2 regions of the Oceanibaculum sp. genome follow, and region 1 is predicted to be linked to the other one. Evidence: riboswitches for the same ligand, from Rfam matches in the RefSeq annotation. Region 1 holds a riboswitch; the other holds the start of a gene.

What was found. A riboswitch is a leader RNA that binds a small molecule or an ion and turns the genes downstream of it on or off. The one in region 1 is predicted to bind S-adenosylmethionine.
Region 2: it holds a riboswitch for S-adenosylmethionine, as region 1 does, so the genes downstream of both, MK313_RS03810 (methionine ABC transporter ATP-binding protein) here and MK313_RS04050 (aliphatic sulfonate ABC transporter substrate-binding protein) in region 1, are expected to answer to the same signal.

Annotation. Positions count from the first base shown of each region.
Region 1 is NZ_JAKUSO010000007.1:4,516-8,722, reverse strand. Features, by position in the region: gene MK313_RS04060 (ABC transporter ATP-binding protein) at 62-787, opposite strand; gene MK313_RS04055 (ABC transporter permease) at 771-1,646, opposite strand; gene MK313_RS04050 (aliphatic sulfonate ABC transporter substrate-binding protein) at 1,643-2,650, opposite strand; SAM riboswitch at 2,760-2,838, opposite strand; gene MK313_RS04045 (OsmC family protein) at 2,897-3,424, opposite strand; gene queG (tRNA epoxyqueuosine(34) reductase QueG) at 3,719-4,207, opposite strand, start outside.
Region 2 is NZ_JAKUSO010000006.1:37,288-41,494, reverse strand. Features, by position in the region: gene MK313_RS03820 (M81 family metallopeptidase) at 1-441, opposite strand, end outside; gene MK313_RS03815 (SDR family oxidoreductase) at 616-1,338, shown strand; SAM riboswitch at 1,585-1,659, shown strand; gene MK313_RS03810 (methionine ABC transporter ATP-binding protein) at 1,894-2,955, shown strand; gene MK313_RS03805 (methionine ABC transporter permease) at 2,924-3,589, shown strand; gene MK313_RS03800 (MetQ/NlpA family ABC transporter substrate-binding protein) at 3,622-4,207, shown strand, end outside.

The DNA of each region.
Region 1 (4,207 bases):
CCTCATGAAAACCGGGGGCATCGGACCGGGGCAGGAAAGGACCCGGGAGGATGGAAAGGGGTTACGACAGATCCAGCGCCTGAACGATCTTCTCCTTCCAGTGCTGGAAATCGCTGTCGGTGCGCCTGCGCGGGCGTGGCAGGTCGAGCGCGAATTCAGCGTGGATATGGCCGGGATTGCCGCGCATCACCACGATGCGGTCGCTGAGCGCGACGGCTTCCTCGACATCATGGGTGACGAACACCATGGTGAAGCGCTCCTCGCGCCACAGCTCCAGCAGGTGATCCTGCAGTTGCAGCCGGGTGAAGCTGTCCAGCGCGCTGAACGGCTCGTCGAGCAGCAGGATGGAGGGCCGGCGCACCAGCGCGCGGGCAATCGCCACGCGCTGCGCCATACCACCGGACAGCTGGCGCGGATAAGCCCCGGCGAAATCGGCCAGCCCGACCTTCGCCAGCACAGAGGATATCTTGCGGTCCTGGCTCGCCTTGTCCTCGCCGTTCAAGGCGAAGCGCACATTGTCGGCCACGGTCAGCCAGGGCATCAGCCGGGCTTCCTGGAACACCATGCCGATTTCCGGGTGCGGGCCGCTGACCGGATCGCCATCGATGGCGACGCGGCCATGGCTGGCGCTCTCCAGCCCGGACAGGATGCGCAGCAGGGTGGATTTGCCACAGCCCGAGGTGCCGACCAGGCTGACGATCTCCGACTGGTCGATGGCCAGATCGACATCGTTCAGCGCGATGACACCGTTCGGGAAATGCTTGGCGAGACTATCGATTGCGAGCATGGTGCGCTCCCTTCTTGGCGCCGAAACCGTCCTGCCAGGCGAGGAACGGGCGGGTGGCCCCTGCCAGCACGGCGTCGGTCAGCTTGCCGGCGATGGCGAACAGGATGAGGCTGGCGACGATTACCGCCGGGCGGCCGGTCATCTGCCCATCGACCATCAGATAGCCGAGGCCTTCGCTCGCCCCCATCAGCTCGGCCGCGATGACGAACATCCAGCCCAGCGCCAGACCGGCGCGCAGGCCGACCACATAGGAGGGCAGGGTGGCCGGCAGCAGTACCCGGCGCACCAGATCCAGCCGGCTGAAGCGGTTCAGCTTCGCCACCTCGACCAGCTTGCGGTCAACGCCCTGAATGCCCTCGACCAGGTTCAGATAGATCGGGAAGAACACGCCAACCGCGATCAGCGTCACCTTGGAGGCCTCGAAGATGCCGAACCACAAGATGAACAGCGGCACCCACGCCAGCGAGGGCACCGCCTTCAGTGCCTGCAGGGTGGGGTCCAGCAGCTCCCGCGCGGTGCGGGAATAGCCGGTGACGGCCCCCAGCAGCGTCGCCGCCGCCGTACCGGCCAGGAAGCCGAACAGCACGCGGGTCAGCGTGACGCCAATATGGCTGGTCAGCTCGCCGCTGGCCCACAGGGCGGAGATTTCTTCCAGCACCGCTTCCGGGCTTGGCACCAGATTGGGCGCGAACACGTCGGTCCAGGACAGCGCCGCCCAGCCGGCTAGCAGCAACAGGGGAACGATCAGCCCCTTGGTGCCGGCCAGTGCCGCCAGCGGGTTGCGCTTGCGCGGAGAAGCAGCGGCCCCCGAGGGAGCCGCCGCCTTCGCGGTGTCGCGGTCATAGACCTCGGCGGTCATCGCTGCGCCGCCTGCTGCCGGTTGACGCGCTGGATGTACTGGTCGTCGATCAGGTCGGCCACCAGCGCCGGCACGTCGGTATCAGCCTTCAGCACGCCGATCTCGCGCAGCACGGTGCCGGCGGCAGTCAGCGCCTTGCGGTGCTCCTCGCCGATCACCGGGTTGGCGAGGTCGGTGCGCTCGCCCAGTTGCTTCTTCGCGATCTCATCCTCGACCTTGGCGGCCTTCACGAGGTAGCCGCGCAGCTCGTCCGGGTTCTCCAGCGAATATTTGCGGGCGCGCTCATAGACGGCCAGCAGCCGCTCGACGATTTCCGGATTCTCGGTGGCGAAATCCTCGCGGACATTCAGCACGCCATAGGTGTTCAGCGCCGGGTCGCGGTGGAACAGCCGGGCACCTTCCTGCAGCTCATGCTTGGCCATGTGCGGGTCGAGGCCGGCCCAGGCATCGACCTGGCCGCTGACCAGCGCGCGCCCGCCATCGGGGTGCTGCAGCAGCACCGGCTTGATGTCCTTCTCGGTAAGGCCGGCCTGGTTCAGCGCCTGCAGCAGGAACAGATGCGGGTCGGTACCGCGGGTCACGGCGACGCGCTTGCCCTTCAGGTCGGCGACAGACTTGATGCCGCTGTCCTTGCCGGTGACCAGCGCGGTCCATTCCGGACGCGAATAGATGTAGATCGCCTTGATCGGGTTGCCGTTGGCCTTGCCGACCAGCGCTGCGCCGCCAGCGGTGGAGCCGAACTGGATGGAGCCGCCATTCAGGAATTCCAGCGCCTTGTTGGAGCCCAGGCTCAGCACCCAGCGGACGTCGATGCCGTCCTTCTTGAACTCCTCCTCGACCCAGCCCTTGTCCTTCAGCAGCAGGCTGACCGGATTGTAATAGGCGTAGTCGAGGCCGATGCGCTCCGGCGCGGCCTGGGCGGCGCCTGCTCCAACGGTCAGGGCGAGGGCAGCGGCGGCGATGCTGCCGAGCTTGAAGGTGCGGCGGGTGATCTTGATGGTCATTCTTGCTCTCCTTGCGTGTGCGCCAGCGGCGCAGGTAAGGAGGCTCGGAAGAGTGGGGTCCGTCTGGTCCAGCTCCGGGACGAAAAAAATCCGCCTCGGCTCCAGAGCCGGGCGGATTTGCCCGCTCTCTTTAGCAGAATTTATAAAGCGCCCCGCAAGCTGAGCCTCAAATCGGCGCTATGTCGTCTTTTTAATCTACAGTTTCTGTGCCGTCAATCAGAAAAATTGCACAGTTGAATTTTGTTGTTAGGCGGCCTTGGCCTTGCCATTCACCGTGTGGCTGACCGCCAGCACCGGCTTGTTGTTCAGGGTCTGGAACACCACGCAATAGCGCTCGGTCAGCTTGAACAGGCTGGCCAGCTGCTCCTCGTTCGCGTCGGTGTCGATATCGAAGGAGAGGCGGATATCGGTGAAGCCGACCGGCGCCTCGCGGTCCACCGCCAGCGTGCCGCGGAAGTCCAGGTCGCCCTCGGCCTTCACCGTGCCTTCGCGGATCTCGATGCCGAGCGCTGTAGCGACCGCCTTCAGCGTGACGCCGGCGCAGGCCACCAGCGCCTGCAGCAGCATGTCGCCGGAGCAGGCGGACAGGCCGTCGCCGCCGGTGGCGGGATGCAGCCCGGCCTCGACCAGCGCGCGCCCGGTATCGACGGAGCAGGTGATGGCTTCCTCGCCCAGCTTGCCGTCGGCCTTCAGGGTGATCTTCGCGGCATCCGGCTGGTCCTTGTACTGCGCCTTCAGCGGCGCCTGCAGGGCCTTCAGGGTGGTCGCATCCATGATCCGTCTCCGCATGCTCGTCAAAAAAAAATCCGCCGCAGCCAAAGCTGGGCGGATCGGGGCCGACGCTTTAGCTGCATTTGTAAAGCGCCCGCAAGCTGATGCTCAAATCGGCGCTGACCGGGAAGATAGGGGCGGGAGGATGAGGAGTCAACGGGATTGGCCTTCACGCTGTTCTTCTTCTGTCATGCCCGGACTTGATCCGGGCATCCAGGGGCGGTGCTCTGCCTGAAACGCCTCAGAAGGTGGCCTCTGGATTGCCGGGTCAAGCCCGGCAATGACAAAAAGGGGAGGTCAACACTCCAGCCACTCCTCCCTGACGTCTTCATCCGTTTCGTCGGGCAGATGCCTGTCACGCAAACCCGCAAACCGGTCGGCATCGAGTAGCCGCGACAGCGCCCAGACCGCCATGCCGCGCACCAGCGGGGAGCTGTCTGAAAGCAGGCTTTCCGTAATCGGTACAAGTGCTTGAGACCCGCTGTTGCCAATCGCGATCAGCACATTGCGCACGAACCGGTCGCGGCCGATGCGCTTCACCGGCGAGCCGGAGAAGAGCTGGCGGAAGCCGGCATCGTCGAGCTGCGCGAGGTCGGCCAGGCGCGGGGCCATCAGCTCGGCGCGCGGCAGGAAGGCCTCGTGCCCGGTCGGCCTTGCGTATTTGTTCCAGGGGCAGACGGCGAGGCAATCGTCGCAGCCATAGATGCGGTTGCCCATGGGGGCGCGGAATTCCCGGTCGATGACGCCCTTATGCTCAATGGTCAGGTAGGAGATGCAGCGCCGCGC
Region 2 (4,207 bases), on a different contig from region 1:
GCTGACATTGGCGTGCAAATCCAGCGTGATGGCGATCGGCACGCGCGGGCCAAGCCGGCGGCGCAGCGCTTCCAGCAGCGCGCCTTCCGCATCGTCCTCCGTTTCCGTCACCATCGCGCCATGCAGGGCGAGGCAGATGCCGTCCACCGGTCCCTGCTTGTCCAGCGCGTCCAGCACGGCGCCCTTCAGCATCGCCCAGCAGTCCGCCGTTACCTTGCCCGAGGGGGTAGCGTTGGCGGCGACCGCGTTCACCGTGGTCCAGCCGAAGCGCTCGGCGGCGTCGATGAAGCCGCCAAGCTCCGTGCGGGTGCCGCGGAACTGCCCGACAATCTCGTCGCCGATGCCCAGATAGCGGCGGCGATAGGCCCCCTCATCCGTCGGCAACAGGCTGAAAGTGTTCGTCTCGTGCATGATCTGGGCAATGAGCACACGCTTGGACATGGCGATCCCTGGATTTGATGTTTCTATACCGGCCTTTGCGCCTTGACGCCGGCCCGGCGCTTGCGGGCATCATGCTACCGACAGAAAACAAAGTCGTCAGCAAACTTTACAACTAAGTGACGGCAATTTTTCACGCCTACAGGCACACCCTCGGGGCGGAACAGGGAGGAAGCAATGTCGAAACCCATCACCCTCATCACCGGCGCAAGCCGGGGCATCGGCCTGGCGCTCGCGAAGGACATGGCGGCGCGCGGCCATCACGTGATCGGCCTGTCGCGCAGCGCGCCGAAGGAGGGCTTTCCCGGCGACTATGTGACCGGTGATTTGTCGGATGCCGCCGACACCGCCCGCGCGCTGGCGGAGATCTCGAAGACCTATCAGGTCGATAATCTGGTGAACAATGCCGGCCTCATCACCGTGGAGCGGCTGGAGCATGCCAGCCTGCCGGCCTTCGAGCAGATGATCGCGGTGAACATGCGCGCGCTGCTGCAATGCAGCCAGGCCGTGCTGCCGGCGATGAAGACAAAGCGGCGCGGGCGCATCGTGAACATCGGCAGCCGCGCCGCGCTGGGCAAGGAAGGGCGCGGCATCTACGGCGCCACCAAGGCCGCCGTGGTCGGCTTCACGCGGAGCTGGGCGCTGGAGCTGGCGCGCGACGGCATCACCGTGAACTGCGTCGCCCCCGGCCCCATCGAAACCGAGCTGTTCCGCGACGCCAACCCGCCCGGCAGCCCGCAGGCCGAGGCGCTGATCGCCACCGTGCCGGTCGGCCGCATCGGCCAGCCCTCGGAAGTGGCGGCAGCCTGCGCCTATTTCATGTCCGACGGGGCCGGCTTCGTCACCGGCCAGGTGCTGAATGTCTGCGGCGGCCTGACCGTCGGCCAGGTGGTGATGTAGGGGGCACTTCCCCTCTCCCCTCTTCTTTCTCGTCACCCTCGGGCTTGACCCGAGGGTCCAGCGGTCAGTGCGGTTCGCTCGGTCAATGGATGGTCGGATCAAGTCCGACCATGACGAAAGAGAAAGCGGTTCTTCCGCGGAGATAGTTCACCCCCCATTGTGCGTTGCAAAAAATTCAGCCCCCTCCTGCGCACATTTCCGCTTGACGGAAAAACCGCCATCCCTATCTTCACCAGCAGACAGGGAGACCTGTCTCGCGGTGATTTGAGGGAGCAGCTTGCGCCGCGTCAACAAACGCTAAAGCGCCACGGAGCGTATTCGTGGTTTTCCCGTCTGTTGATGGAGTGAGCCATGTGTGCGCTTTTTTTATTGCCTGAATTTCCGTCGCTGACCGGCGTCACCCGCCGAATGCGCCGCTGCCGCTGTCGAACCTGACAGCCGGCCTAGCCCGGCCCTCTCCCGTAAGAGCGCCCGGCCCTTTTCCCTTTTCCAGAACGACTGAACCCGCCCGCCAGCGGGGACATTCCGTCATCCTTACGTCAGGAGTCCCAGGACATGATCCAACTCGATCAGGTCTCCAAACATTACCCGCCGCCCAAGCGCGGCGGACCTGCTGTTACCGCCCTGAACGAGGTCAGCCTGACCATCGAGGCCGGTGAGATCTACGGCATCATCGGCCGGTCGGGTGCCGGCAAATCGACACTGATCCGCGTCATCAACCGGCTTGAGGCCCCCACCTCCGGCCGCGTGCTGGTGGACGGTGTGGAGATATCCGCCCTGTCCGGTGCCGCCCTGCGCCGGGAACGCCGGGGCATCGGCATGATCTTCCAGCATTTCAACCTGCTGTCCTCGCGCAGCGTGTTCGACAATGTGGCGCTGCCGCTGGAACTGGCCGGCCTGTCGAAAGCAGAGATCAAAGCCAGGGTCGAGCCGCTGCTGGAACTGGTCGGCCTGACCGACAAGCGCGACCGCTACCCCGCCGAGCTGTCCGGCGGGCAGAAGCAGCGCGTCGGCATCGCCCGCGCGCTGGCGACCGAGCCGAAGGTGCTGCTGTGCGACGAGGCGACCAGCGCGCTGGACCCGGAGACCACGCGCGACGTGCTGCGGCTGATCGCCGAGATCAACCGCAAGCTGGGGCTGACGGTCGTCCTCATCACCCACGAGATGCATGTCATCAAGGAAATCTGCCACAAGGTGGCGGTGCTGGAGGCCGGCAGGGTGATCGAGCAGGGCAGCGTGTTCGAGGTGTTTACCCGGCCGCAGCACCCGACCACGCGCTCCTTCATCGGCATGGTGACCGGCATTGACCTGCCGCCGGCCCTGGCCAACCAGCTGCAGGCCGATGCGCAGCCGGGCGGCGAGGCGGTGCTGCTGATCCGCTTCACCGGCGACAGCGCGGACCAACCGATCCTCAGCCGGCTGGCCCGACATCACGACATCGACGCCAACATCCTGTCGGGCCGTATCGACCATATCCAGGGCCGGCCCTTCGGCACGCTGGTGGTCTCCCTGCCCAATGGCGAGACGCTGGGCACCGCGCTCGCCTTTTTCCAGTCCCATCAACTTTCCGTGGAGGTCCTGGGCCATGTCGCACCAGCTCTTCTTGCTGCTGGCTGAAGCCACGCTCGACACGCTCTACATGGTCGCCCTGTCCGGGGCCATCGGCACGGCGCTGGGCCTGCCGCTCGGAATCTGGCTGGCGACCTCCGGCCGGGGGGAGCTGCTGGCCGCGCCGCTGTTCAACCGCATCGGCGGGGTGCTGGTGAATGCCACCCGCTCGACGCCCTTCATCATCCTGGTGGTGGCGATCATCCCGTTCACGCGGCTGGTCGCCGGCACCTCCATCGGCACCAGCGCGGCCATCGTGCCGCTGACCGTGGCCGCCGTGCCCTTCATCGCGCGCATCGTCGAGACGGCAATCCGCGAGGTGGATCGCGGACTGGTCGAGGCGGCGGAGGCGATGGGCGCCACCCCCTTGCAGATCATCGCCAAGGTGCTGGTGCCAGAAGCCCTGCCGGGCATCCTGCTGGGCCTCACCCTCGCCCTCGTCAGCCTGATTGGCTACTCGGCCATGGTCGGCGCGGTCGGCGGCGGCGGGCTGGGCGATCTCGGCATCCGCTATGGCTACCAGCGCTTCATGCCAGAAGTGATGGCCGCCGTCGTCCTCCTCCTCATCGTGCTTGTGCAGGGCATCCAGTCGCTGGGCGAACGCCTCGCCCGGCGGGTGAACAAGCGCCTGCGCACCGCCTGATTTTTCCATTCAAAACCAAAGGAGTATCCCTCATGAACAAGCGTATCCTCGGCGGCCTCGCCGCCCTGCTGCTGACCGCCGGCCTGGCCACGGCAGCCTCCGCAGAGACCATCCGCGTCGGCGTCTCCGCCGGCCCGCACGCCGAAATCCTGGAGCAGGTGAAGAAGGTCGCGGCACAGGACGGGCTCGACATCAAGATCATCGAGTTCACCGACTATGTCGTGCCGAACACCGCGCTGGCGTCCGGCGATATCGAGGCCAATTCCTTCCAGCACCTGCCCTATCTGGACAATCAGGTGAAGGATCGCGGCTTCAAGCTGGTCTCGGTCGGCCAGACCGTGGTGTTCCCGATGGGCTTCTATTCGAAGAAGGTGAAGTCCTTCGACGAACTGCCGGAAGGCGCGACCGTGGCGATCCAGAACGACCCGACCAATGGCGGCCGCTCGCTGCTGCTGCTGCAGGCCAAAGGCGTCATCAAGCTGCGCGATGGTGTCGGCCTGAAGCCGACCCTGCTGGACATCGCGGAGAACCCGAAGAAGCTGCGCCTGATCGAGCTGGACGCGGCGCAGCTGCCGCGCTCGCTGGATGACGTCACGGCGGCGGCGGTGAACACCAACT